DNA from 3 places in the Streptomyces sp. NPDC051051 genome. Region 1 is predicted to be linked to each of the others. Evidence: riboswitches for the same ligand, from Rfam matches in the RefSeq annotation. Region 1 holds a riboswitch; each other region holds the start of a gene.

Region 1 (9,455 bases):
GTGAGGACCAGCACGGTCACGTGCCGGCGGACTTCGTTCTGGTCGAACGTGGTTTCCTGGTGGACCAGGTACGACCGGATGGGCTCGCCGCCCACGGCGGCCTCCACCGCCTCGGCCACGAGGGCCGGGTAGTAGCCGCTGCGCTCGATCGCCGCACGCAGCCCCTGGGTCGTCGTACTGGTCTTGGCCATGTCCTCCATCCTACGGGGACCCACTGACTGCGAGGGACCGGTCACGGCCGTCTCAGTAGACGGGGAGCGTCCGCGGGCCGAGGTCGTCGCGGGCGGGCGGGGGCGCGAGGCTGACGGAGGCGCCGAGAACGCTCAGGCCGTGCGGGGCGACGACGACCGGCTCCAGCGTCACCGCGACGACCTCCGGGTGGTCGTCCACCAGGCGGGACACCCTCAGCAGCAGCTCCTCCAGGGCGGGGGTGTCGACGGGCGTCGAACCGCGCCAGCCGAACAGCAGGGGTGCCGTCCGGATCGACCGGACCAGGGAGGTGGCGTCCCGGTCGGTGACCGGGATCAGGCGGTGCGCCATGTCGCCGAGCAGCTGCGAGGCGGCGCCGGCGAGTCCGAACGACAGGACGGCTCCGGCCGCCGGGTCGATGACCGCCCGGACGACGGTGTCCACCCCGCGCGGGGCCATCGCCTGGACCACCGGGCGCAGCTGCTGCGGAGCCCCGAACAGCTCGGTCAACTCGGCGTACGCCCGCCGCAGTTGTTCCTCGTCGGCGAGGTCGAGGCGGACGCCGCCCAGGTCGGCGCGGTGGCGCAGGTGGGGTGCGGTGGCTTTGAGGGCGACGGGGTAGCCGAGGGCGCCGGCGGCCCGTGCGGCCTCGTTGGGGGTGGGTGCGGGGATGGCCCGGCGGACCGGGATGCCGTACCGGCCGAGCAGCTCGCAGGTCTCGTCGGTGCCGAGGGTGAGGCCCTGTCCGCGCGCTAGAAGCCTGCCGATCAGCGCGGCGGCGCCCTTCTCGTCGATGTCCTCGTGCTCGGGCACCTTGCCGGGTTCGGCGGCCTCGCGCCGCCACTGCGCGTACTTCACGGCCTCGGCGAGGGCGCGGACCGCGCGTTCCGCGGCGGGGTAGGCGGGGATGAGGTGGGCGCCCTCGGGGGCTCGGGAGCGCTCGGCGGGTTCGCCGGGCACGGCGGCGGGAGCGGGGGGTGTGCCGGTCGGCGTCGTCGACACGGCCGTCGCCGAGCCGGGGCCGGTCGATGTCGTCCCCGCCCCGGTCGTCCCGGTCGTCCCGGTTCCCGTCGGCCCGGCCTCGGCCGCCGCCGTGGCCGGGGTCGCCGTACGCGCGCGTGGGGCGGTGCTCGTCGCGGCGGACAGGGCCTCCGCGAGGCCGCCCAGCTCCACGTGCACCACGAGCACCGGCTTGGCGGGACCGGCGGCCGCGGCCGAGCGCAGCGCCTGCGCCAGTTCCGCGTCGTCGGGGGACGCCTCGCCGATGGCGGGGATCGCGGTCACCACGACCGCGTCGCACGTCTCGTCGGCCAGGGCGTGCGCCAGCGCGGCGTGGAAGTCCTCCGCCGACGCCTCCGTGGTGAGGTCCAGCGGCGGCTGCGGGCGCAGACCCTCGGAGAGGCACGCGTCGTACGTGAGCAGCCCCAGCGACTCCGAGTTGCCGAGGATGGCCACGCGCGGTCCCCGTGGCAGCGGCTGGCGTGCCAGCAGCAGGCCCGCGTCGACCAGTTCGGTGATGGTGTCCACGCGGATCACCCCGGCCTGGCGGAGCAGGGCGGACACCGTGGCGCGGGGCAGCCGCGTGGCCCGTACGGCGTGGCCCTGGGGGGCCGAGCCGGCGCCCTGGACCACCACCAGCGGCTTGGCCGCGGCCGTGCGCCGCGCGAGCCGGGTGAACTTGCGCGGGTTACCGATGGACTCCAGGTACATCAGGGCGACGTCGGTGTCGGGGTCGTCGTACCAGTACTGGAGGACGTCGTTGCCGGACACGTCCGCGCGGTTGCCGGAGGAGACGAAGGTCGACACGCCGGTGATCCCGGTGACGCCTCCGCCGCGCCGGTGCAGCCGGGAGAGCAGGGCCACGCCGATGGCCCCGGACTGGGCGAACAGGCCGATCCGGCCGGGGCGCGGCATCTGCGGGGCCAGTGACGCGTTCAGCCGTACCTGTGGGGAGGTGTTGATGACCCCGAAGGCGTTGGGGCCGATGATCCGCATCCCGTACGCGCGCGCGTGCCGCACGAGTTCGCGCTGGCGCTGCAGCCCGTCGGGGCCGCTCTCGGCGTACCCGGCGGCCAGGACGACGAGTCCCTGCACGCCGTGCTCGCCGCACTCGGCGACGACTTCGGGCACGTGGTCGGCCGGGACGGCCACGACCGCGAGGTCGACGTGCCCGCCGATGTCGCGGACCGAGCGGTGGGCGGGCACGCCGTCGAGTTCCTCGATGTCCTCGGGGAAGGCCTTGTTCACGGCGTACAGGTCGCCGGTGAAGCCGGCCTCGCGGAGGTTGCCGAGGACGCTGCGGCCGACGCCGCCGGGGGTGCGGCCGGTGCCGATGACGGCGACCGAGCCGGGCACCAGCAGTCGCCGCACGGAGCGGCCCTCGGCGCGCTGTTCCCGCGCGCGCTGCACCGCGAGGGAGCGCTCGGTGGGTTCGAGGCCGAACTCCAGGTGCACGACGCCGTCCTCGAAGCTGCGCTTCTGGGTGTAGCCGGCGTCCGTGAACACCTTGATCATCTTGGTGTTGGCCGGGAGCACCTCGGCGGCGAACCGCCGGATGCCGCGCTCGCGCGCGACGGCCGCGATGTGTTCGAGGAGGGCGGAGGCGACACCGCGACCCTGGTGGGCGTCCTGCACGAGGAACGCGACCTCGGCCTCGTCGGCCGGCGCCGGGGCGGCCGTCCCGTCGGCGCCAATGCGGTCATAGCGTACGGTGGCGATGAACTCGCCGCCGACCGTGGCCGCGAGTCCCACCCGGTCCACAAAGTCGTGGTGCGTGAAGCGGTGGACGTCCTTGGCGGACAGTCGCGGGTAGGGCGCGAAGAAGCGGTAGTACTTCGACTCGTCCGACACCTGCTCGTAGAAGCTGACCAGGCGCTCGGCGTCATCGACGGTGATGGGGCGGATGCGCGCGGTGCCGCCGTCGCGCAGCACCACGTCGGCTTCCCAGTGGGCGGGGTACTCGTGGCGGTCCGACGCGCTCTGCATGGGGCCCAGAGTACGGCTCGCGTACGACAACGGCGCGAGGCAGTCTGTGGAGGACGGACGCCGGATCGAGGCCGCGATCCGACGACCACGCCGGGAGGGGGCCGCACAGCCCTCTCCCCACACGCTTCACGTGTGGAACACTGGTCTAGACAACCTGAACACCGAAGGGCAGCATCACATGGCTGAGCGCCGCGTCAACGTCGGCTGGGCCGAGGGCCTTCACGCCCGCCCCGCTTCCATCTTCGTCCGGGCCGCCACGGCCGCAGGCATCCCGGTGACGATCGCCAAGGCCGACGGCAACCCCGTCAACGCGGCCTCCATGCTGGCCGTTCTCGGCCTGGGCGCCCAGGGCGGCGAGGAGATCGTCCTCGCCTCCGAGGCCGAGGGTGCGGACGCCGCCCTCGACCGTCTGGCGAAGCTGGTCGCCGAGGGGCTCGAGGAGCTTCCCGAGACCGTCTGAGCCGGCCGCCACCCGCAGCGGACAGGAGCCGCGTCGCCCGGTCCGGGCGGCGCGGCTCCGCCGTTTCCGGGGCCCGGCGGAAATCGCCGGCCGCGTGTCACGGATATCGCGCAGGCCCCGAGAAGGGCATGCGAAGAACATGCGACAGGCGCGCGAGGGGCACACCACCATAAATGCGGGGGCGCGCCGGAAAAAGGCAGCGGAAATACCTCTCCGCCGAATTACCTTCTTTGTATACGGCCCTCGTGTTAATGCCGGAGGCCGGACATGTTGACGACGTGTTGCGAAGTCCTCACACGGTCCCGGCGGTCACCGCCCGGAAAGCGCAGCCGGTGCGCGGAGGTCGCGCGCTCGGTGTGCAGCGCCGTCACCGCCCGCGCGCGTTCTCCGTCGCCGCGCGCCACCGCGTCCACGATCGCGCCGTGTTCCGCCCAGGACTCCATGGGGGTGGCCGACGCGTCGACCGTGTACATCCAGGAGATCTTGTGGCGCAGCTGGGTGAGCGTCGAGGTGAGGGCGTGACTGCCGGAGGCCTGGGCGAGGGTCTCGTGGAACCAGCCCCCCAGGGAGCGCAGATCCTCGCTGTTGCCGCGCCTGGCACGCTCCTGGCCCAGCCGGACGAGGCCGCGCAGCACCTTGAGGTGGGCCTCGGTGCGTCGCTGGGCGGCCCGGGCGGCGCCGAGCGGCTCCAGGAGCATGCGCATCTCCAGCAGGTCGGCGGCCTCCTGCTCGGTCGGTTCGGCGACGCACGCGCCCGCGTGCCGCCGCGTCACGACGAAACCCTCCGCCTCCAGCGTGCGCAGCGCCTCCCGGACGGGGACGCGCGAGACACCGTAGCGGCGTGCGAGGAGTTCCTCGGTGAGGCGGCTGCCGCGCTCGTAGACACCCGCGACGATGTCGTCCCGGATGGCCGTGCACACCGAGTGCGCCGGAATACGCATGACCGACCTCCGCCTTAATCCCCGTGAAACGTCGACGATTGACGTGTGTTCCGTGACTCTATTGCAATCAGCGGGAATTTCCGATGGCGGGCCGGAATCCAGGGATATTTTTCGGACAGTACGGTCCCGGAAACGACGAAAGCCCCGGCCGCGCGGGCCGGGGCCGTACGATCTGTCGCCGTACGTCGTCAGATGTGCACACCGTGCTTGCGGAGGTAGGCGACCGGATCGATGTCCGAGCCGTACTCCACGCCGGTGCGGGCCTCGAAGTGCAGATGCGGGCCGGTCACGTTACCGGTGGCGCCGGACAGGGCGATGCGCTGCCCCGGGGCCACCTTCTGGCCCACCGAGACGCTGATGGACGACAGGTGGCCGTACTGGGTGTACGTGCCGTCGTTCATCCGGATCACGACCTGGTTGCCGTAGGCGCCGCCCCAGCCGGCCTCGACGACGGTGCCGAGGCCCACCGCGTGCACGGGGGTGCCGCTGGCGGCGTGGAAGTCGATGCCGGTGTGGCTGCCGGAGGACCACAGCGAGCCGCCGGACCGGTAGCCGGTGGAGACGTAGGAGCCGCTGATCGGCGAGACGAAGGCGTTCAGGCGCTCGCGCTCGGCCGCGCGGGCGGCGCGGACCCGGGCCTCGCGCTCCGCCTCGGCCTGGGCGGCGGCCTCCTGGCGCGCGGCCTCCGCCACGGCGGCCTGCTTCTGCGCGGCGGCCTGGTCGTCGATCCGCTCGGCGACCGTGTCGCCGATCGTGACGACCGGGATGAGGCCGGTCTGCTCGACGGCCTTCTCCGCGGCGAGGGCGGGGCCGGAGGCGACGGTGCCGATGACGCCGGTGGTGGTGAGCGCAGCGATGCCCGCCGCGCGGGCGGTGGTGCGCTTCATCCTGCTGGGACGACGGTGCTTCCCGGTGGCGCAAGTGGACGCCATGAAGTTGAGCGGTCCTTTCCTTCCCTCTCGCCTACCGGGTTAGCTGACGGGTTCGGAGCAGGAAGGTCTCCTACGGACCCCCTCGCGGCTCGCGCGGGCGTCCGATTCACCCCAGGGACTGTCTGGTTGGGTCCCCGGCTCCCCTGGCTCGCGCCGTGGGGGGACTCGGCGATGACTGTCCGGTGCCGCGGACGCGGCGCACTGCCTGACGAACAGCCCGGTTGAAACTAGACGCGGCGGCCGTCGATCCCCAAACAGAACGCGGCTTTTGTAGCGCATGCCACAGGGCAGACAGGCAGCCTTTCCCTCAATTCGGACATCAAGGAGCCCTGGTGGCACATCCGTCCACCAGGGCTCCTGCGCGCGGCCTCACGGCCGCCGGTCCGCGTTCCTACTCCGCGGAGACGACCTTCACCTCACCGATGCCGAGGGCCTCGACCGGCGCCTTGATCGCGGCCGCGTCGCCGACGAGGACCGTCACCAGGCGATCCACCGGGAAGGCGCTCACGACCGCCGCCGTGGCCTCCACGGTGCCGGTCGCGGCGAGCTGCTGGTACAGCGTGGCCTGGTAGTCGTCCGGCAGGTGCTGCTCGACCTGGTCGGCCAGCGTGCCCGCCACGGCGGCGGCCGTCTCGTACTTCAGGGGCGCCACTCCGACGAGGTTCTGCACGGCGACGTCCCGCTCGGCGTCGGTCAGACCGCCCTCGGCGAGGGTGCGCAGCACCTTCCACAGGTCCTCCAGCGCGGGACCGGTGTTGGGGGTGTCGACCGAACCGCTGATGGCGAGCATCGCGGCGCCCGAGCCGTCCGGCGCGGACCTGAGGACCTGGCCGAAGGCGCGCACGCCGTAGGTGTAGCCCTTCTCCTCGCGCAGGACGCGGTCCAGCCGGGAGGTGAGGGTGCCGCCCAGGCAGTACGTGCCGAGCACCTGCGCGGGCCACACGCGCGCGTGCCGGTCGGCGCCGATGCGGCCGATCAGCAGCTGCGTCTGGACGGCCCCGGGGCGGTCCACGACGACGACCCGTCCGGTGTCGTCGGCGGTCACCGGCGGCACCGGCCGCGGCTGGGCCGCGGACCCCGTCCAGGCGCCCAGGGTGTCGCCCAGGAGCGCGTCGAGGTCGACTCCGGTGAGATCGCCGACGACCACGGCGGTGGCCGTGGCGGGGCGGACGTGCTTCTCGTAGAAGGCGCGTACGGCGGCGGAGTCGATCTTCTCGACGGTCTCCGCGGTGCCCTGGCGCGGGCGCGACATGCGCGCGGTCGCCGGGAACAGCTCCTTGGAGAGCTCCTTGGCGGCGCGCCGGGAGGGGTTGGCCAGCTCGTGCGGGATCTCGTCCAGGCGGTTGCGGACGAGGCGCTCGACCTCGCTGTCGGCGAACGCGGGCGCCCGCAGGGCGTCGGCCACGAGGCCGAGGGCCTTGGCCAGGCGGGAGGCCGGAACCTCCAGGCTGAGGCGGACGCCGGGGTGGTCGGCGTGCGCGTCGAGGGTGGCGCCGCAGCGCTCCAGCTCGGCGGCGAACTCCTCGGCGGAGTGCTTGTCCGTGCCCTCGGAGAAGGCCCGCGCCATGATCGTGGCGACGCCGTCGAGGCCGGCCGGTTCGGCGTCCAGGGGCGCGTCGAGGATGACCTCGACGGCGACGACCTGCTGTCCGGGGCGGTGGCAGTGCAGGACGGTCAGGCCGTTGTCGAGCGTCCCGCGCTCGGGGGCGGGGAACGCCCAGGGCCTGGCCTCGCCCGCGCGGGGCTGGGGGTGGAAGTCCATCGCGGCGAGCTCGGTCACTGGGCCGCCTCCTCGTTCTCGTCCTCGTCGGCGGTGTTCTCGGCGGGCTCGGTGGGCTCGGTGGGCTCGTAGACCAGTACGGCTCGGTTGTCCGGGCGCAGGCGGGCCCGGGCGATCTCCCGGACCTCCTCCGCGGTGACGTCCAGCACGCGCTGGACGGCGGTCAGGGCCAGCTGCGGGTCGCCGAACAGCACCGCGTACCGGCACAGTTCGTCGGCGCGGCCGGCGACCGTGCCGAGACGGTCCAGCCACTCGCGCTCCAACTGGGCCTGGGCGCGCTCCATCTCCTCGTCGGTGGGGCCCTCCTCGGCGAACCGGGCGAGCTCCTCGTCGATGGCCGTCTCGATGACGGGCACCTCGACGTCGCCGGACGTCTTGACGTCCAGCCAGCCCAGGGAGGGCGCCCCGGCCAGGCGCAGCAGGCCGAAGCCGGCGGCCACGGCCGTACGGTCGCGGCGGACCAGGCGGTTGTAGAGGCGGGAGGACTCGCCGCCGCCGAGCACGGTGAGCGCCAGGTCGACCGCGTCGCACGCGCGTGTGCCGTCCTGCGGCAGACGGTAGGCGGCCATCAGGGCGCGGGCCGGGACCTCCTCCTCTACGACCTCGCGCAGCTGCTCGCCGATGATGTCGGGCAGGGAGCCGTCACGGGGCTGGGGCTTGCCGTCGTGGGCGGGGATGGAGCCGAAGTACTTCTCGACCCAGGCGAGCGTCTGCTCCGGGTCGATGTCGCCGACGACCGACAGCACGGCGTTGTTGGGCGCGTAGTACGTGCGGAAGAACGCGCGCGCGTCCTCCAGGGTCGCCGCGTCCAGGTCGGCCATCGAGCCGATCGGCGTGTGGTGGTAAGGATGGCCCTCGGGGTAGGCGAGGGCGGTCAGCTTCTCGAACGCCGTGCCGTAGGGGACGTTGTCGTAGCGCTGGCGGCGTTCGTTCTTGACGACGTCGCGCTGGTTCTCCATGGACTCGTCGTCCAGCGCGGCCAGCAGCGAGCCCATGCGGTCCGCCTCCAGCCAGAGGGCGAGCTCCAGCTGGTGCGTGGGCATGGTCTCGAAGTAGTTGGTGCGCTCGAAACTGGTCGTGCCGTTGAGCGAGCCGCCCGCACCCTGGACCAGCTCGAAGTGACCGTTGCCCTTGACCTGCCCGGAGCCCTGGAACATCAGGTGCTCGAAGAGGTGGGCAAGGCCGGTGCGGCCCTTGACTTCGTGGCGCGAGCCCACGTCGTACCAGAGGCACACCGCCGCGACGGGGGTCAGGTGATCCTCGGAGAGCACCACGCGCAGGCCGTTGGCCAGGCGGTGCTCGGTCGCTGTCAGGCCCCCGGAGCCTGCCTGGGCTGTGGCCGTGTGACCCATGGGCATGTACGTCCTTCCGATCGCGGGCGCGGTCGTCGAAACCGCGTTTTTCCTGCCGGTCCTGCCAGTTTTTCCTGCCGGTCCTGCCACTGTATGCAAGCGTGCGGAGCGGCGGTGGAGTTCCCGGGCGGCGTACGCCGAGAGCGAGATCGCGTAGCCTGCGGACAGCCGTGGACGAGGTGCCTCTCCGGCCGGTCCGGTCGCCGACGCCCGGGCCCCGGGACGCACTGTCGGTGCCACGGTCCACAATGGTCCGCGGAGATCCCGTCACACGCCTCAGCAAGAGTGAGCCGCAGGACGCGCGTCGACACCGACGTGAGCGCCCCGCAGGCGAGCGACCAGGAAACAGGAGGAGCCGGCAGCGATGGCCCGCCGCAGCACGAAGACCCCGCCGCCCGACGACTCGTACGAGGAGCGGATCCTCGACATCGACGTCGTCGACGAGATGCAGGGCTCCTTCCTCGAGTACGCGTACTCGGTCATCTACTCCCGCGCCCTGCCGGACGCCCGCGACGGCCTCAAGCCCGTCCACCGCCGGATCGTCTACCAGATGAACGAGATGGGCCTGCGCCCCGACCGCGGCTACGTGAAGTGCGCGCGGGTCGTCGGCGAGGTCATGGGCAAGCTGCACCCGCACGGCGACGCGTCGATCTACGACGCCCTGGTGCGCATGGCCCAGCCGTTCTCCATGCGCGTGCCCCTGGTCGACGGCCACGGCAACTTCGGCTCGCTGGGCAACGACGACCCGCCGGCCGCCATGCGGTACACCGAGTGCCGTCAGACCGCGGCGACGAGCCTGATGACCGAGTCCATCGA
Region 2 (9,455 bases), on a different contig from region 1:
GGTTCCAGGTCCAGGTCGGCGATCTGCACCGGCTCGATGGCGAGGTACCTCTGGATCTCCCGCCGTACACGTGTCACGTGGGACACGAACCCTCCCCTCCACTCCCATGGACCGTCGGAACCCGCTGGAACTCGCCGGAACGTGTCGGCACCCCTCGGGACGCGTCGGGAACGCCTCAGGGCCGCCGCAGCCGCCCGACGCCCCTCAGCGCCCGTGCGGCCGTCGCCGCGAGCCGCGGCCGGTTGCGCACGAAGTGGTGCGCCCGGCGCGAGGGCTCCCGGCTGAGCCAGTGGAGCGCGGCGCCCGCCCCCGGACGCGTCCACGCCCCTTCGTAGACCGGCAGTTCGCCCGTCTTCAGCGAGTCCTTGTACTCGGCGGCCCCCCGGCCGAGGTCGAGCAGGCCGATGCCCTCGGCGGCGGCCGCCTCGGCCATCCGCAGATGCAGCACCAGACCGGGCGAGTACTTCGCGAACTCCGGGTCGTAGGCGGGGAACCAGCAGGCCAGCACGGCCGTCGAACGCAGCCCGAAGTGCGCGGCGACCGGCTGCCCGTCGGCGTAGAGGACGGACAGGGTGCCGGAGCACTCCGGGCCGCGCGTCCCCCGGGCGAGCAGGTGCACGAGCCGGGTGATCCACTCCTGCGCGAACCGGTCCCGGCGGCCGGTCCTGCGGTACTGCGCGGACTTCCACGCCATCAGCGTGCGCAGCGCGGCCGGGTCCCGCTCGTCGAACACGAAGCGCAGGTCACCGACCTGGCGGCCGAGCCGGCGCTCCTTGGCGAGCGTCGTCTTGAGGAACTTCGGGGACTGTGCGCGCAGGACGGACTCGTAGGTTTCGTACCCCTTCTCCACGTCGATGACGTAGGAGGTGTACTCGGCCGCCGCATGCGGGACGAACAGCTCCTGCTCCGCCTCCAGGTTGTCGAAGGCGAAGCTCGACAGGGAGCAGGCCCGCAGGAGTTCGTCCGCGTTCAGCCCGAGACCCGGGCCGAGGACGGCTCCCTGGGAGTCCGAGACGCCGTGGGCGAGGGCCTGGCCCCGGCCGAACCGGCCCCGCTCGTGGGGCAGGAAGCCGACCGGCTCGCCCCCCTCGTACACCACCGCCACGCGCGTGCGGGGTCGCACGCGGCCCACGGCCTCGGCGAACTCCGGTTCCATGAACGGGTTGCGCGGAGCCGTCGACGCGGCGCGCAGCGCGCGCCACCGCTCCCGTTCCCCCTCGCCGAGATCCTCCGGATTCAGCACACGAATACGTCCGCCGCTCAACCTGACCCCCCGATCAAGTCCCCCCTGGACTGTCTGGACGGTACCGCTCCAGGTACCGGGAGCGGTAGGTAGCGGACCATGTTGTTGCCAACCGGTGCATAGGCCTCCAACGTCCCGGTACCCGGCGTTGCGGCAGAAAGCCGTTTCCCGCAGGAACGGCGCCGAACGGGATGGAGCGGCGCCGCACGCGGGACGGAGCGGAGTCCGGACGCGGGACGGGGCGGGGCGGGGTCGGAGCGGGGCGGGCCGGGGCCCGGAGGCGGGAAGGCCCGGGGCCCCGAGGGCTGGCGGCGGGCGCCGAACCGGAAGTGAGTCGGAGCCCGTTGTGGTCCGTATTCTCTGATCATGGCCGCACCCACCGCACCCGCCGCGCGCTGCGCGTACTCCCTCGTCGCCACCGACCTGGACGGAACGCTCCTGCGCGGCGACGACACCTTCTCCGACCGCTCGCTCGACGCGCTCGCGAGGGTGGCGGCCGCAGGCGCCCGCCACCTCGTGGTGACCGGCCGGCCGGCCCCCCGCGTACGGCCGCTGCTGGACGTCCTGCGCGGACGGGGGCTCGCGGTGTGCGGACAGGGCGCGCAGCTGTACGACGTCGGAGCGGACCGTCTGCTGTGGTCGGTCGCCCTGGACCGGGAGCTGGCCGAGACGGCGCTCGGCAAGATCGAGGCCGAGGTGGGCGAGGTGTACGCGGCGGTCGACCAGGACGGCGTCGACGGGCTCACGCTCATCGAACCGGGCTATCTGATGCCGCACCCGACGCTGCCGGCCCTGCGCGTCGGAGCGCGCGACGACCTGTGGTGCGAGCCGATCAGCAAGGTCCTGCTGCGCCATCCCACCCTGTCCGACGACGAGTTGGCGGCGACGGCCCGTTCGGTGGTCGGCTCGCTGGCCACCGTCACGATGTCCGGGCCGGGCACGGTGGAGCTCCAGCCGTGCGGCGTCACCAAGGCGACCGGACTGGCCCTGGCGGCCGAGCACCTCGGACTGCGGCCGGAAGACACGATCGCCTTCGGCGACATGCCCAACGACCTCCCGATGTTCGACTGGGCGGCGCACGGCGTGGCGATGGCCAACGCCCATCCGGAACTCAAGGCGGTGGCCGACGAGGTGACGACGTCGAACGAGGACGACGGCGTGGCCGTCGTCCTCGAAAGACTGTTTCCCTAGTTCGGCGGAGCCCCGTCACCGGGGCCCTCGCCCCCGGTGGACCGGTGGGGGCAGCCGTCAGTAGGCGCCGAAGACGTTGTCGATCGAGCCGTACCGCTGGGCCGCGTAGTTGCAGGCGGCGGTGATGTTGGCGACCGGGTCGTACGGGTCGAAGGCGGTGCCGGCCACGTGGTAGGCGGCGAAGGTCGGGTCGATGACCTGGAGCAGGCCCTTGGACGGGATGCCCGCGGCCGCGTTGGAGTCCCACAGGTTGATGGCGTTCGGGTTGCCGGAGGACTCCCGCATGACGTTGCGGTAGATGCCGTCGTAGGTGCCCGGAATGCCCTTTTCGGCCATGATCGCGAGGGACTCGCGGATCCAGCCGTCGAGGTTGTCGGGGTACCCGGCCGTGGTGGTGGCGGCCGTGGTGACCGACGCCGTGGTGGCCGCGGAGGCGCTGGTCGAGCCGATGAGCGGGAGGGCCAGCACGGCGGCGCCGGTGGCGGCGACGGCGAGGGTGCGGGCGAGGCGGGTGCGGCGGTGCTGAACGGCGGCAGGCATGGCGAAAGGTTCCTCTCCGGCGCCTACGAGGTGAGCTGTCGGGTTCGGGCTGGAAAGTGCCCGGCCGGCCGCCGCGGGAGTGCGGCGACGCGACTTCACCCCGAGCCGGTCCGGTACGTGCGTGACGTGCGGTCCGGCGACTTACCTGGGTCCCCCGCTCCTGCCGTGCGTGAGTGTCGGTCGATGGATGACGGGCGGCGGCAGGATTAGGCGTCTGCCCGACAGGCCGGGAACGTATGCGAGAGCGCATGTCCGGAACAAGTGCCGGATTCACAGATGGCACCTATTGACCTTGATCGGAGGTGTATGCCCGCTTGATCCTTTGCGTTCGCCGATCGTCAACTCGTCGACGAGCAAAGCGGAATCACAACTTCCGCGCCAGGTCGGCCGCGTGTGCGTGCAGTGAGCCAACTCACCAGCGTCCACAAGACGGGTAAAACGGGCATTGGGCGTCAAGTCCCTTTTAAAGGGGCGTGCGTGGGGTGTGTCTTCGCCGGGTCCGGTGGAGCAACCGTCTCGTCGTCCTCCTCCGTGCGCGTGCCGTCGCCCGCCGGGACCTCGCCGCTGTCGCCGTGGGCGGGCGCGTGCCGCGGCGCGGTCGCGGAGCCGGACCGGGGTGTGCTCCCGGGAGCGCCGGTAAGGGCTCGCCCGTCGGCGGGTGCTGCGCGCGGGCGTACCGGAGGGTTCCGTCGGGCACACGATGCGGAGGTGCTAGTGGGCCGTCTCGTGGGGGAGGGCGAACGGATGCGCAGGCGCGTGGTCCCCTCCCGTGGGGTCGGCGGGGAGGGTGGGTCCGACGGCTGCGGCCGGGTGGGGGCGAGGGCGGCCGGGCGGGTTCGCCGGTCCGTTCCGGCCGCTCGCGCCGACCGCTCGTACCGATCGATCGGCGACATGACGGGCGCGATCCGGCGCCGTCCGGCCGCTCGGGGGACGCCTCCCGGTCGAGCGAAGTTCGAGACGGGGGGACGTGGGGCCTGTCGGTGATCGAAACGTGACCGGATACGCTGACTTGAGTGAGGGCAGCGACCTATCGACAAACCGCGTAATCGCCAGAAGACACCAGCAGACAGGAGACCCCTCGTGACCGTCGTCGGGCCGTTCGGGCTGAGCGTGCGGGACCAGGCTCTGGAAGCCGATGTCCAGGCCGGATTGACGGCTGTCGAGGAAGGCTTGCTCGAGGCCACCAAGAGCGAGGTCCCGTTCATCACGGAAGCCGCGCAGCACCTCGTCCGGGCGGGCGGGAAGCGGTTCAGGCCGCTGCTCGTGATGCTCGCCGCGCAGTTCGGCGACCCGTACGCGCCCGGCATCGTGCCCTCCGCCGTGGTGGTGGAGCTGACCCACCTGGCCACCCTGTACCACGACGACGTGATGGACGAGGCCGAGGTGCGGCGCGGAGTCCCCAGCGCGAACACCCGCTGGGGGAACTCGGTCGCCGTCCTCACCGGCGACTTCCTGTTCGCCCGTGCCTCGCACATCCTCGCCGACCTCGGGCCCGAGGCGGTGCGGGTGCAGGCGGAGGCGTTCGAGCGGCTCGTCACCGGACAGATCCTGGAGACGGCCGGGCCGACCGACGGACGGGACCCCGTCGACCACTACCTCGACGTGCTCGGCGGCAAGACCGGGTCGCTGGTCGCGGTGTCGTGCCGGTTCGGCGCGATGATGGCCGGCGCCGACGAGACGGTCGTGCACGTGCTCACCCAGTACGGCGAGCGGCTGGGCGTCGCCTTCCAGCTCGCCGACGACGTGCTCGACATCGCGTCGGACTCGCACGAGTCGGGCAAGACGCCGGGGACGGACCTGCGGGAGGGCATCCCCACGCTGCCGGTGCTGCGGCTGCGCGAGCGGGCCGCCCGGCTGGCCCTGCCCGAGGACATCGCGCTGTGCGAGCTGCTCGACTCCGACCTGAGCGACGACGCCCGGCTCGCCGAGGCGCTCACCGCGCTGCGCGGCCACCCCGCGCTGGAGCAGGCCCGACGGGACACCGTGCGGTACGCCGAGGAGGCCCGGGCGGCGCTGGTGCCGTTGCGGGAGTGCGACGCGAAGGTGGCACTGATGGAGCTGTGCGACGCGGTGGTCCACCGGGCGGGATGAGCCGCGGTGGTCCACCGGGCGGGTGACGCGTACGGGGCAGGCCCCGCCCGTCCCGTCCCGGTCTCCGTCTCCCACCCCGTCTCGCCCCACCCCGGTCCCCGCCCCTCGCCCCACCTCGCCCGGTCTCCGTCCCCCACGCCACCCTGACACCCCCGCCGTCGCGTCATACCCCAGGCGTACGTCGACTTGGGTCCTCGGGTTGACGTAAGCGGCCGGCCGATTTGGTCAGATGGGAGCTACGGAAATCACCACTCCTCACCGATTCGGGTGAGAATGGCGGCTCGGGTGGGGGACGCTGACCCGCGCGACGACCGGCCGCCGCCGACGACGGAGGTAAGGCACACATGGCACCGTATGCATCCGACGACAGCACGCACGCCGGGGAGGCCGACGATCTGCGGGTCGGGCGGCGCAGGGCGGTGCGGTACATCGTTCCGGTCACCGTGGTGGGTGTCGCGGCGGCGACGATCGGGCTGGTCCCGGCGCTCGCCGACTCGGGGGACCCCGACCTGCCGAAGATCACCGCACAGCAGCTCGTCGAGAAGATCGCCGCGTCGGACGTACAGCAGCTGTCCGGCACGGTGAAGATCACCACAGACCTCGGCCTGCCCGACCTGGGCGGCCTGGAGAGCGGGCTGCTCTCCGGGGCCACCGGGGGCGACGACGGCGGGTCCTCCGCCGACCCCTCCACCAAGCTCACCGAACTCGCCTCCGGCACGCACACCCTGCGCGTCGCCGCCGACGGCCCGGACCGGCAGAAGCTGTCGCTCCTGGAGAGCGCCGCCGAGTACAGCCTCATCCACAACGGCAAGGACGTGTGGGGGTACGACAGCGCCTCCAACGAGGTCCACCACTCCACCGCCGAGCGGGGAGAGGCGGCCGAGCCCGTCCCGGCCACGCCCAAGGACCTCACCGACGAGGCCCTGAAGGCCGTGGACGACACCACGTCCGTGACCGTGGACGGCACCGTCCAGGTGGCCGGCCGCGACGCCTACAAGCTGCTGGTCGAGCCGAAGCAGTCCGGTTCGACCGTCGGCGCGATCAGCGTGGCCGTGGACGCGAGGACGGGACTGCCGCTCAAGTTCACGCTGACCCCGGCGGGCGGTGGCGCCGCCGTCGTCGACGCGGGCTTCACCCAGGTCAGCTTCGCCAGGCCCGGTGCCGCCACCTTCGACTTCACCCCGCCCAAGGGGGCCAAGGTGACCGAGGGGGACGGCGCGGACGCCGCGAGCGGGGTACCCGCGCCGCCCAAGGGCGCGGAGGAGGGCTTCGCCGAGGACCTGGCCGGGCTCGACGTCCTCGGCGAGGGCTGGACCTCCGTCGCCACCTTCGACACCGGCGGCGAGGGCGTCCCCTCCGCCGGTGACCTTTCCGACGCGGGCGGTCTCGGCGGGTTCCTCGACTCCTTCGGCGACAAGGTCGACGGCAAGTTCGGCTCGGGCACCGTCTTCTCCACCCGTCTGGTCAACGCCCTGGTCACGGACGACGGCAAGCTCTACGTCGGCGCCGTCACCAAGGACACCCTCGTGAAGGCGGCGAACGCGGGGCAGTAAGTACCCTGACGTGAACCGACGATCGGGGGAGCCGATGGACGACGGGTCGGCGGAGCGGGCGCTGCCCCGCACGCCCGCTCCGGGCGGTGTTCCGGGCCGCGTCGGTGCCGCCGACGCGTACGGCATCGCCGAGAACGACGGCGGCGGCATCACCGGCAGTGACACCGTCGTCCGCACACGCGCCCTCACCAAGCGCTACCGCGGCGGACAGCTCGCCGTCGACGGCCTCGACCTGGTCGTCCCGGCGGGCAGCGTCTTCGGCTTCCTCGGTCCGAACGGCTCCGGCAAGACCACCACCATCCGCATGCTGATGGGCCTGATCGCGCCCACCTCCGGCACGGCGCGGGTGCTGGGGCACCCCATGCCCCGCGCGTCCCGCGCCGTGCTGCCGCACGTCGGCGCCCTCATCGAGGGCCCCGCCCTCTACGGCTTCCTCTCCGGCCGCGACAACCTCCTGCGCTACGACGCCGCCGATCCGACCGCCGACCCCCGCACCCGGCGCGTCCGCGTGGCCGAGGCGCTGGACCGGGTGGGCCTGACGACCGCCGCCGGCAAGAAGGCGAAGGCGTACTCGCTCGGCATGAAGCAGCGGCTGGGCCTGGCCGCCGCCCTCCTCCAGCCCCGCCGGCTGCTGGTCCTGGACGAGCCCACCAACGGTCTCGACCCGCAGGGCATGCGCGAGATCCGCGTCCTCGTGCGGGAGCTGGCGGCGGACGGCGCCACCGTCTTCCTCTCCTCCCACCTCCTCGACGAGATCGAGCAGGTCTGCACGCACGCGGCCGTCATGGCACGTGGGCGGCTCCTCACCCAGGGGCCGGTGTCGGACCTGGCGGCCCGGGCGCGCGGCCGGCTCGCCGTGACCACCCCGGACCCGGCGGACGCGGCCCGGGTGCTGAAGGAACAGGGCGTGACGGACGTCGTCGTCACCGAGGACCGGGTGACGGGCGAGCCCGCCGACCGCGAACTCGCCGATCTGAACGCGGCGTTGGTGACGGCAGGCGTCCGGGTGCGCGGCTTCGGCGTGGAACGGGCCTCTCTGGAGGACGCGTTCGTCGCACTCACGGGGGAGGGTTTCGATGTCGCGGGCTGAGCGGGCTGAGCGGGCTGAGCGGGCTGAGCGGGCCGAAGCGGAGGCCGCACCGCAAGCCGCACCGCAGGACGGGGGCGGCCTCCGGCGGGTGAGCCCGTTGTGGAGCCTCGGACTCTTCCGCAGCGAACTGGCCGTCACCCTGCGCCGCTGGCGCACCCTCGCCCTGCTCGGCGTGCTGGCCGCCGTACCGGTGCTCGTCGGGATCGCCGTGAAGATCGAGACCGGTGACGGATCGACCGGCGGTCAGCGGGGCGGCGGCGGTGAGGGGCCGGCCTTCATGGCGCAGATCACCAACAACGGCCTGTTCCTGGTGTTCACGGCGCTGGCCGCGACGCTCCCGTTCTTCCTGCCGATGGCCGTCGGTGTCGTCGCGGGGGACGCGGTCGCCGGCGAGGCGAACTCCGGCACCCTGCGCTACCTCCTCGTCGCCCCCGCCGGCCGCACCCGCCTACTGCTCGCCAAGTACGCGGCCACGGTGACCTTCTGCCTGCTGGCCACCCTGGTCGTCGCGGTGTCGGCGCTGGCGGTCGGCGCGCTGCTGTTCCCGCTCGGCGACCTCACGACCATCTCCGGCACCCGCATCTCCTTCGCCGACGGCCTGGGGCGGGCCCTGCTGATCTCCCTGGCCGTCACCGCCTCGCTGCTCGGCGTGGCCGCGCTCGGAGTGTTCGTCTCCACGCTCACCGACAGCGGCATCGCGGCCATGGCAACGACCGTGGGCCTGCTCACCACCGTGCAGATCCTCGACCAGATCCCGCAGCTGCACGCGATCCAGCCGTACCTCTTCCCCCACTACTGGCTGTCCTTCGCCGACCTCATGCGCGACCCGGTCTACTGGGAGGAACTCCGCAGGAACCTCGGTCTCCAGGCGGTGTACGTCGCCGTGTTCGGGTCGGCGGCCTGGGCGCGGTTCACGGCGAAGGACGTGACGGCGTGACGGCCGTGTCCGCCGGGCACCCCCTCGGCAGGCGGGCACGGGCCGTCAGTCGGTCTCGAACGTGTAGCGGGCGAGCGGCGCGGGCCGCTCGAAGAAGGTCTTCGCGCGGGTCAGCGCCTGCGTGTCGGTCAGCACGTCGCCCGGCTTGCTGCCGTTCCCCAGCAGCACCCCGCCGAACCGCATCCGCAGGTACGCGGCCGAGTTCGTCAGCGCGCCGACCAGCGGATCCGCCACCGCCTGCTCCTCCTCGGCGAGCACCGTGACGCCCCACAGGGTGCGCCCGGCAAGGGTCGCCCCGAAGTCGACGCCGGGGACGCGCAGCCAGCCGGACCAGTGGTCCAGGTAGCGCTTGGCCTGGCCGGACAGCGTGTACCAGTACAGCGGCGACGCGATCACGATGTCCGTCGCCGCGAGCGTGGCGTCGAGCAGCAGGGCCGCGTTGCCCTCGGTGGGACGGACGCGGTCGGTGTCGTGGCGCTGGTCCTCGAAGTCGGGCAGCGGATGCTCGACGAGGCTGATCCACTCCTGCTCCACGTCGGCGGGCAGCTGTTCGGCGGCCGCGCGGGCCAGCCGCTCCGTGTTGCCGTCGGGACGGCTGCTGCCCAGCACGAACAGGAAACGGCGGGTGCTCATGGATCCCCCAAACGATCAGCGTGCGGTTAATAAGCGCATCTGCATTATATGTATGTGCAAACATCGGTGCCAGGGGGCGCCCGGAAACCCGTGAGCGCCTCCGCGTCCGCCGCCAGAGCCAGCAGCACGCTCTCCCGCCCGTGTGCCGCCACCGCCTGGAGCCCCACCGGGCAGCCG
Region 3 (9,455 bases), on a different contig from region 1:
AGAGGTCGATGCGGTCGGTGCCCAGGCGCCGCAGGGAGGCGTCGGCGGCGGCCTTGATGTTGGCGCCGGTCAGCCCCTGGTGGTCGGGGTGCTGGCTCACCTTGGTCGCGATCACGAGGTCGTCGCGGTTGCCGCGCGCCTTCGTCCACCTGCCGATGATGGTCTCGGACTCACCGCCGCTGTTGCCCGGGGCCCACGACGAGTACGAGTCGGCGCTGTCGACGAAGTTGCCGCCGGCGGCCGCGTAGGCGTCGAGGACGGCGAAGGAGGCCTCCTCGTCCGCGGTCCAGCCGAAGACGTTGCCGCCGAGGGCGAGCGGGAAGACCTCGAGGCCGGAGGAGCCGAGCTTGCGCAGGGACGTCATGTCCGATGACAACACCCTGGCCGGAGGCGCGCATTCCGCGCCTCCGGCCAGGGTTCACGAACATCCGGGAAACATCCGGGCGTAGACCTCACCGACCCCCGTGACACTTCCCGGAAGACCTCGGGAGACCCGGCAGGGCCCCGAGGAGACTCTCAGGGACCGGCAGGGATCCCGAGGAGACTCTCGGGGCACCCGGCGGAGTCCGGGTCGCCGGGGAGCTTCTCCGGCGGCTTCTCAGGGGTTGAGTCCCTTGTCCCGGAGCCAGGCGGCCGGGTCGATGCCGGTGCTGCTGCCGCCGGGGTGGACCTCCAGGTGGAGGTGGGCCCCGGTGACGTTGCCCGTGGCGCCGACGCGGCCGATGATGTCGCCGGTGGCGACCTTCTGGCCGACGCTGACGCCGATGGAGGACTGGTGGGCGTACCAGATCTCGGTGCCGTCCTCGAGGGTGAGCACGGTCTTGTACCCGTACGACCCGTCATAGCCGGCGGAGGTGATGGTGCCGCTGTGCACGGCCTTGATGAGCGTGCCGGTGGGGGCGGCGAAGTCGAGGCCGGTGTGGTACCCGGAGGACCAGTAGGCGCCGGCCTGACCGAAGGTCGAGGTGATGGTGTACGAGGAGGTCGGCAGCGCGTACTGCTTGGCCAGTTCGGCGAGGCGCTCGGCCTCCGCCTTCTTGGCGGCTTCCTCTGCGGCCTTCTTCTTGGCGGCCTCGGCCTTGGCCGCGGCCTCCTTCTCGGCCTTGGCGGCGGCATCGGCGGCGGCCTTGGCCGCGGCGGCCTCGGCGGCCTCCTGCGCCTTGGTCTCCATCTGGGTCTGCTGCGACTCGGCCTGCGCCATGATCCGGTTGCGCAGCGCCTCTCCGGCGTCGGCACCGCTGTCGGCGCTGTCGGCGGCGACGGCCTCGGTGCCGAAGGCGCCGAAGGTGCTGAGCGCGGGCGCCGTCTCCTCGGGGGTGTCGTCGTCCGAGATGAGGGAACCCACCGAGGGGAGGTCGGGCATGGAGATGGAGACGGGCGACTTGCCGGTGTTGGCGCTGGCCATGCCGGCGCCGCCGACGGCGGCTATGACGCCGACGCCGAGAACGGTGGAGCTGCGGGCGAGTCCGCCGCGCTGCTTGGCGACGCGGTGCTTGCCGCGCACCGGACGAACGGAGTCCGCGGTGGGGTTCCATTCCTCCCAGGGGCCCTCGTCGGTACGGTAGGTGCCGTAGCCGAAGGTCTGCTGGCCGGGCACGGCGGGGGCTTCTGGGGCAGGCCGGTTGGACGCCACGCGGGCGTGCTCCTTTCCTTCCGTCGCCTACCGGGTTAGCTGACGGGTTCGGAGCGGGAAGGTCTCCTACGCGCGTATACCGGCCGTGACTGTACGGCGGCTTCCGCGCGATTCACCCCAAGTTGGTGGTTCCCCGGTTCCCTTGCGGGATTCGACGCGTGCGCGCGGAGCCGCCTCTTGTGACGGCTGGGACGACCGCGCTGCGTTATCGAACGTTAATAGACGCGGGGGCGGGATTCCAAGCCGTTCGGCTTGATCAACAACATTCATGGCCTGGACTTTCAGCCCAGGACCGATGAAAAACGGGCGAGTTGACCGGCCGCCCGAACGGTTCAGCGGTCACCGGGGTTTTGATGGTGACTCAGATGTTATGCGCAGGGCTCCGAGGCGTTCACCGTCCGTGACGGGAAGGATCGCCCTGACGCACCGAGGGCCGGAATCCCGTGATCAGGATTCCGGCCCTCGGCCTTGAGTAGCGGGGACAGGATTTGAACCTGCGACCTCTGGGTTATGAGCCCAGCGAGCTACCGAGCTGCTCCACCCCGCGTCGGTGTGACACCAGTCTACGCCACGCGGGGGACGCTCAGAACCACGGTCGGCCCCGGAGGACCGGTCAGGGGGTCCGGCGGAGCAGATGGCCGTTGGGCGCCTTCGCCTGCTCCTCGTACTCGGGAAGGACGACGACGTCCGCGCCCGCCGCGGCCAGCAGGCCGCTCCCGTCGGCGTCGGTGACGAAGGTGTCCGGCTCCCGCCAGGCCGTCACGACCCGGCGCACGCCCGCGTCGAGGATGAGACGGGCGCACGGGGCCGGCCGGGAGGAGCGCCGGGCGCAGGGTTCCAGGCTGCTGTAGACGGTCGCGCCGGCCAGCCGGGGGTCGGCGGGGTCGATCTTGGCGAGGGCCGCCTCCTCGGCGTGGACGACGGGATCGCCCGCCTCGCGGGAGTGGCCGCGCGCCAGCTCCGTGCCGTCGGCCGCCACCACGACCGCGCCGACGCTGAACGCGGTCCGCGACGGCGGGCAGGCGACGGCCAGCTCGCAGGCGAGGGCCAGCCAGTGCCGGTCGGCGGCGGCGGGCAGCGGCCCGGTACCGGGCGCGGTGGGCTCGTACGACATGAGGACCACGTCCTCGATGCGCCGGGTCCCCACCAGCCGCAGGCGTCCGCCCTGATAGCCACCGGGGCCGAACAGCCGGGGCGCGTCCGGGTCGCCCACGAACAGGGGGGCCAGGACGAGCTGGAGTTCGTCGGCGAGGCCCTCCTGGAGGAGCTGGGTGTGGATCGTGCCGCCGCCCTCGACCATGAGGCGCCGCACGCCCCGCACGTCGTGGAGGTGTTCCAGGAGCCGGCGCCAGTCGAGGCCGGGGCCCAGCGGGACGACGTCCGCGGCAAGGCCGAGGGCACGGGCGCGGTCCGCACCGGCGTCGGTGGTGAGGAGGACCTTCTCCCCGCCGGTGTGCCAGAACTGCGCCGCCGGGTCCAGCTCGCCGGTCCCGCTGACCGTGACCTTGAGGGGGTACTCCGGTTTCCCGGCGGCCACCCGGGCGGCGCGGCGGACGGGCGAGTTGACCAGCAGGCGTGGATTGTCGGCGCGGATCGTGCCGGCCCCGACCAGGATGGCGTCGACGGAGGCCCGCACCTCGTCGACCCGGTCGAAGTCGGCCGGGCCGGACAGCAGCAGCCGGTCGGGGCCGGTGTCGTCGAGGTAGCCGTCGAGCGAGACGGCGGCGGACAGCAGGACGTACGGGTACGGCATCGGCGCGGGTCTCTCCGGGGTCGGGGTCGGTGAACGGGCGGGGACGGGGTCCGGCGGCACGGCGGGGCCCGTCTCGGGGTCGGTGGACGGCGGTGCCCGGTGCGAGGGCGGTGACCCGGACGGGCTTGGTTCAAGTTTGAAACAAAACTACACTGGCCGCATGACGACCCGCTGGCTCTCCCCCGAGGAGCAGCGCGCCTGGCGCGCGTACATCGCCGGATACCTCCTCCTGGAGGACGCGATCGACCGGCAGCTCCAGCAGGAGGCCGGCATGCCCCACGCCTACTACTCCATCCTCGCCCACCTCTCCGAGGCGCCGGAGCGGCGGCTGCGCATGACCGACCTGGCGGAGCACCTGAAGGCCACCCGCAGCAGGCTGACGTACGCCGTGACGCGGCTCGAGAAGGACGGGCTGGTGCGACGCGAGGACTGCCGGTCGGACAAGCGGGGAAGCGTCGCGGTCCTGACGGACGCGGGCATGGCGGTCCTGGAGAGCGCGGCGCCCGGTCACGTCGAGACCGTGCGCGGCCTGCTCTTCGACCGGCTCACGCCCGAGCAGGTGGGACAGCTGGAGGAGATCTTCACGCAGGTCGCGCGGGGTCTCCAGGGAGGCGGCGGCGAGGCCGCGCCCGAGGATCCGCCGTGGCGCCGGCGCTCCTCGCCCTGTTCCGGGGCGTCGTGAGCCGACGGCCCCGCCCGTGAGCCACCGCACCATTCCATTGCTTCAAATTTCAAGCATGCGGTAGGGTCACGAACAGGAGATCTGCTTCAAATCTGAAGCAGAAGCCGTGCGCACTGTCCCCCGGACCCGGAGAACCCGCATGCTCGACACCCCCGCCGCCACCCGGCGTGCCCGCGTCCGGGTACCGCTGCGCTTCCACGACGGCTACTCGGTGGACGCCGAACTCGTCACCTTCCACGGCCTCGCCGACGGCCAGGAGCACGTCGCCGTCGTCCTCGGCGACCCCGGCCCCGTCCCGCTCGTCCGGCTGCACTCCGAGTGCCTGACCGGCGACGTCCTCGGATCCGCCCGCTGCGACTGCGGCCCGCAGCTGCGCGAGGCGGTCGAGCGCATCGCCGACCGCGGCGGAATCCTGCTCTACCTGCGCCAGGAGGGCCGCGGCATCGGCCTCTACAACAAGCTCGACGCGTACGCCCTCCAGGACCAGGGCCTCGACACCTACGAGGCGAACGCCGCCCTCGGGCTGCCGGAGGACGCCCGGGACTACACCGCCGCCGCCCAGATGCTGCGCGCCCTGGGCGTCACGGAGCTGGACCTGCTGTCCAACAACCCCGACAAGGCCGAGCAGCTCCGCGGACGGGGCGTCGACGTCCGCGACCGCGTGCCCACCGGCGTCTTCACCACCCCGCACAACGTGCGCTACCTGCGGGCCAAGGTCCTGACGACCCGGCACACCCTGCCCCTGGCCGACCTGACCGAACGCACCGAGTCCACCGAACTCACGAGTCGGGACGCGACCGGCTCTCCCCCGCCGGCCGGCTCCGGCCGAACGGCCCGTCCAGCGCCGCCCATTGGAGCAGCATGATGGTCTTCGCGTCGGCGATCCCGCCGGTGCGGACCAGGGCGAGCGCCTCGGTGAAGGGCAGTTCCACGACCGTGATGTCCTCCCCCTCGGCCGCGAGGCCGGCCCGCTCCACGCCGGGCGCCGAGCCGTCGTAGGGGGCGGCGAAGAAGCTCAGGCGTTCGGTGACCGAGCCGGGGCTCATGAAGGCGTCGAAGACGTGCTCGACCTCGTGGACGGTGCGGCCGGTCTCCTCCACCGCCTCGCGGCGGACCGCCTCCCGCGGGTCGTCGCCGTCCAGCAGTCCGGCCGCGGTCTCCAGCAGCATGCCGTCGGGGTGGCCGTTGACGTACGCGGGCAGCCGGAACTGACGGGTGAGCAGGACCGTGCGCCGGTCGGGGTCGTAGAGCAGGATGGTCGCGCCGTCGCCGCGGTCGTAGGTCTCGCGCCGCTCGCGGCTCCAGTGGCCGTCACCGTGCCGGTAGTCGAAGGTGGTGCGGCGCAGCACCGACCAGTCGCAGGCGAGCACCTCGACGTCGACGACGCGCACGCGCGCGTTGCCCGTCAGGTCGCGGCCCTGGCGGTCGAGTCCGGTACGGCCGCGGGGGTCGGGGACGTCGATGCCCGGCCGGCCCGTCGGGGCGGTCATCGGGTGCCGCCGGCGGCCGGCACGTCGGCGAGGTCCGCGTAGACGTCCTTGCCGCGCGCGTGCGCCCGCTCCACCATCCGGTCCGCGCCCGGTGAGGGGCCGCCGATCCGCAGGACGGCGTCGCAGCGGTCCAGGAGTCGCTCGGCGACGGGGTGGAAGAGTTCGTCGAAGAGCGGGTCGCCGGGACCGCCGCTGCCCGCCGTCTCCAGCAGGGGCAGTGCCAGCGCCTCGCCGGTGACCGGCAGGTGCCCGGCCCGGAACAGGACGAGGGCGGTCTCGTTCATGGCCCGTACGTTCGCGGCGAGCTTCGCGGGGTCGTCGCCGGTGCCCGAACGGTACGGGCCGGCGACGAGGATCATCAGGGGCGGGTGGGACACGGGCTCACTCCTCGGCTCGGTGGGCGGACGGACGTCCTGGACCAGCGGTGGACCGGCGCTCAGACCAGCAGCGTCTCCACGCCGGCCTCGCGCAGCGCCCGGAGGGTCTCCGGGCCCGCGGGGTGGGTGTCGGGGCCGGCCGCCGCGCCGTCGGTGACGAAGGCGTGGACGGCGTCGAGCGGGGCGACCCGGTTGAAGGCGCGCACGCCCAGCTTCGTCGCGTCGGCCACCGCGACCGTGCGGTCCGCCTGGCCGAGCCCCACCCGTTTCACGGCCGCGTCGTCGAGCGAGAACTCCGACCAGCCGTGCCCGGCGTGCACCCCGCCGATGGACATGACGAACAGGTCGAAGGCGAGGGACTCCAGGGTCCGCAGTGCCAGCGGCCCCACCAGGGACCGCTCGCCGGGCCGCGAGCGGCCGCCGACGACCAGCAGTTCGACGCCGGGCCGGTCGGCCAGCCGTACCGCCGCCTGGAGACTGAGCACCGCGACCGTCAACGGCCCGCGCGCGGCGAGGTGTTCGGCCACGTGCACGGTGGTGGTCCCGGCGTCCAGCAGCACCCGCGTCCCCGGCTCCACCAGGTCGGCGACGGCCGCGCCCAGCCGGTCCTTGGTCGCGCCCTGCCACGCCTCCCGCGCGTCGAAACCGGCGCCCTCCTCGCGGGCCCGCGCGGGTACGGCCCCGCCGTGGACCCGGCGCACCAGGCCCTGTTTCTCCAGCGCGTCGAGGTCGCGGCGGACGGTCATCTCGGACACCCCGAGCCGTTGCGCGAGTTCGGCGACGGACACCTGCCCCGCGGCTCCCTGGACGAGCCGCAGGGTCAGGTCCAGACGGTCGGCGACTCCCATGAGGTCATTTCTATCATCTGAATGTGAGAACTCACATTTGTTTGTGAGATCCGGCGTTCCCGCGTCCCCGGCCCCCACCGGCACCGCCGTGGTGATCGCCGCCGGCCCGACCGGCAACGCGGCCGAGGTCGTCGTCAACGGCCGACCGGTCCCCGGGAACGCCGGAGCCCCCGCGCCGGAAGACTCCGGTGCGGGGGCTCTCTGGTAGGCCCTGTGGGACTCGAACCCACAACCAATGGATTAAAAGTCCACTGCTCTGCCAATTGAGCTAAGGGCCCAGGCGATGTTGCCTCCCCGAGCATAGCCGGAGGTGGCCGTGTCGCCGATCGGGTATCGGGACACGGCCGCGCCGTGCGGCGAAGACCGGTCACGGATCGACCGGCTCCGCCGTCATCTCCGCCGCCTCGCGGGGGACCACCTGCCCGTCGACGGGCCTGAGGAACCAGTGCCGCGCCGAGGCGAACCACCACACGGCCGCGAAGCCGAGGACGACCAGGACGGCCACCGGGGCGTAGTTGAAGGTCTCCGAGGTCACCGGGGAGACCTGGGGGAGCATGAACAGGACGGTGATGACGCCCACCCAGAGGACGGAGATCACGCCGATCGTCCGGGACCACCGGCCCAGGTGCCAGGGGCCGCGGGCGAAGTCGTCGCCCTTGCGCAGCCGCAGCAGGGTCGGGATGACGTAGGCGATGTAGAGGCCGATGACGGCGATGGAGGTGACGGCCGCGTACGCCGTGACGTTGATGAGGTAGGGCAGGCCCAGCAGCAGCGCGCCGCCGGCCGCGAGCCAGACCGCCGCCACGGGGGTCCGGGTGCGCGGGCTGACGGTGCGCCAGAGCCGCGAGAAGGGCAGGGCCCCGTCGCGGGAGAAAGCGTAGATCATGCGGCTGTTGGCGGTGACGGAGGCCATCCCGCAGAACAGCTGCGCGCCGATCACGACGAGGAGCAGCAGTTTGCCCGCCGTGGCGCCGAGTGCGTCGAGGAGGATCTGGGCGGGCGGGGCGCCGGTCGGGGAGCCGAGGGCGCCGTCGTAGGACTGGATGGCGAAGGTGAAGCCGAGGAGCAGGACGAAACCCGCTATCCACGAGGTCCAGATGGACCGCACGATGCCCCGGGGGCCCGCGGTCGACGCGTCGTGGGTCTCCTCGGTCATGTGGGCGGAGGCGTCGTATCCGGTGAAGGTGTACTGGGCCATCAGCAGGCCGAGGGCGACGACGTAGACGCCGCTGCCCCAGCCGGTGTTGTTGACGAACTCGCCGAAGACGAAGGACGCCGACCGGTGGTCGTCCGGTACGAGGGTCAGCGCGCCGACGATCACGGCCACACCGAGGACGTGCCACCACACGCTCACGCTGTTGAGGAGCGCGACGATCCGCACCCCGAAGGTGTTGAGCAGGCCGTGCAGCACGAGGATCCCCGCGAACAGCAGGATCGTCCGGCCGGGCGTGACCTCGAAGTCGAACTGGAGATTGAGCCAGGCGCCGAGGAAGGACGCGGCGCCGAAGTCGATGCCGGCCGTCACGGCGACCTGGCCGAGCACGTTGAACCAGCCCGTGAACCAGGCCCAGGCGGCCGCGCTGCGGGGCGGCGCCAGCCGGTGGGCCCAGAAGTACAGGCCGGCCGAGGTGGGGTAGGCCGAGCAGATCTCGGCCATCGACAGCCCGACGAACAGGGTCATCAGGCCGACCGCGACCCAGCCCCAGGTGATCACGGCGGGGCCGCCGGTGTTCATGCCGAACAGGTACAGCGTCAGGCAGCCCGACAGGACCGAGATGATCGTGAAGGAGACCGCGTAGTTGGAGAACGCCGACATCCGGCGCGCGAGGACCTGCGTGTATCCGAGCTGGGCCAGCCGTTCCTCGTCCGAGAGGCCGGCCGCCGTGCCGTCATCTGTCATGTCCCCAGCAATTCCCTCACCGGGGGCGTGACACACGTCACAACTTGGCCAGAAAGAACCCCTGCGGGTTCCGGAAGGCCCGTCAGAAGAGGCCCTTGTAGCCCTGCCAGCCGGTGGCGGTCCTCACCCGTGCGGAGAAGGTGCCCTTGCCGGTCCCGGGCATCCGCCACAGCACGCCCGCGGTGTCCCGTGCCACCAGGTCGGCCTTCCCGTCCCCGGTGACGTCGCCCACGCCGACGAGCGCGTTGTAGGAGGCACCCCAGCCGGCGTACAGCTTCACGCGCCCCGAGAACGTCCCCTTGCCCGTCCCGTAGTACCGGTACAGGTTGTTCGCCTTGTCCTGCGCGAGGAGGTCCCCGGCGCCGTCCCCGTTCAGGTCGCCGGCCCCGACGACCTTCTTGTACGTCTTCCAGTTGTCGTACAGCTTCACCGGCGCGGCCAGCCGTCCCGCGCTCGTGCCCTTGTAGAGGTACACGACGCCGGTGGCGGCCTTGCGGGCGATCAGGTCGGGGCGGCCGTCACCGCTGACGTCCCCGGGAGCGGTGAGGACGTCGAAGGTGTTCCAGCCGGCGGTCGCGACGGTCGTGTACGGGGTGGACGGCGCGAGGACCGCGTTACAGGCCGGCTTGTACAGGCGTGCCGCCCCGCTGCTCAGTCGGACGAGGACGTCGTTGCAGCGGTCCCCGCTCAGGTCGCCCGTCGACAGGGCCCTGATGCCCGTCGGCCATCCCTTGCCGCCCGCGTTCGCGGTGAACGTGCCCCTGCCCGTGCC

What was found. Region 1 has a riboswitch for cyclic di-AMP ahead of AB0N31_RS28120 (M23 family metallopeptidase). Riboswitches for the same ligand answer to the same signal wherever they lie in the genome.
Region 2: another riboswitch for cyclic di-AMP. It lies ahead of AB0N31_RS19850 (transglycosylase SLT domain-containing protein); the one in region 1 lies ahead of AB0N31_RS28120 (M23 family metallopeptidase).
Region 3: another riboswitch for cyclic di-AMP. It lies ahead of AB0N31_RS22340 (M23 family metallopeptidase); the one in region 1 lies ahead of AB0N31_RS28120 (M23 family metallopeptidase).

Annotation. Positions count from the first base shown of each region.
Region 1 covers NZ_JBFBCB010000044.1:40,391-49,845, reverse strand. The annotation lists gene AB0N31_RS28140 (DUF5998 family protein) at 1-191, opposite strand, end outside; gene AB0N31_RS28135 (GNAT family N-acetyltransferase) at 244-3,174, opposite strand; gene AB0N31_RS28130 (HPr family phosphocarrier protein) at 3,353-3,634, shown strand; gene AB0N31_RS28125 (GntR family transcriptional regulator) at 3,883-4,575, opposite strand; gene AB0N31_RS28120 (M23 family metallopeptidase) at 4,764-5,507, opposite strand; cyclic di-AMP (ydaO/yuaA leader) riboswitch at 5,521-5,688, opposite strand; gene AB0N31_RS28115 (pitrilysin family protein) at 5,899-7,287, opposite strand; gene AB0N31_RS28110 (pitrilysin family protein) at 7,284-8,645, opposite strand; gene AB0N31_RS28105 (DNA topoisomerase IV subunit A) at 9,004-9,455, shown strand, end outside.
Region 2 covers NZ_JBFBCB010000024.1:102,818-112,272, reverse strand. The annotation lists gene AB0N31_RS19865 (glycosyltransferase) at 1-86, opposite strand, end outside; gene AB0N31_RS19860 (GNAT family N-acetyltransferase) at 176-1,243, opposite strand; gene AB0N31_RS19855 (HAD family hydrolase) at 1,610-2,434, shown strand; gene AB0N31_RS19850 (transglycosylase SLT domain-containing protein) at 2,492-2,974, opposite strand; cyclic di-AMP (ydaO/yuaA leader) riboswitch at 2,980-3,163, opposite strand; gene AB0N31_RS19845 (polyprenyl synthetase family protein) at 4,055-5,065, shown strand; gene AB0N31_RS19840 (DUF2092 domain-containing protein) at 5,410-6,618, shown strand; gene AB0N31_RS19835 (ABC transporter ATP-binding protein) at 6,629-7,708, shown strand; gene AB0N31_RS19830 (ABC transporter permease) at 7,695-8,645, shown strand; gene AB0N31_RS19825 (NAD(P)H-dependent oxidoreductase) at 8,691-9,278, opposite strand; gene AB0N31_RS19820 (amidase) at 9,323-9,455, opposite strand, start outside.
Region 3 covers NZ_JBFBCB010000030.1:673-10,127, forward strand. The annotation lists gene AB0N31_RS22335 (aldo/keto reductase) at 1-364, opposite strand, end outside; gene AB0N31_RS22340 (M23 family metallopeptidase) at 599-1,633, opposite strand; cyclic di-AMP (ydaO/yuaA leader) riboswitch at 1,641-1,800, opposite strand; tRNA gene AB0N31_RS22345 (tRNA-Met) at 2,107-2,180, opposite strand; gene AB0N31_RS22350 (dihydrofolate reductase family protein) at 2,247-3,386, opposite strand; gene AB0N31_RS22355 (MarR family transcriptional regulator) at 3,547-4,068, shown strand; gene ribA (GTP cyclohydrolase II) at 4,208-4,933, shown strand; gene AB0N31_RS22365 (NUDIX domain-containing protein) at 4,848-5,558, opposite strand; gene AB0N31_RS22370 (DUF4406 domain-containing protein) at 5,555-5,917, opposite strand; gene AB0N31_RS22375 (DeoR/GlpR family DNA-binding transcription regulator) at 5,995-6,783, opposite strand; tRNA gene AB0N31_RS22380 (tRNA-Lys) at 6,986-7,061, opposite strand; gene AB0N31_RS22385 (amino acid permease) at 7,151-8,683, opposite strand; gene AB0N31_RS22390 (VCBS repeat-containing protein) at 8,766-9,455, opposite strand, start outside.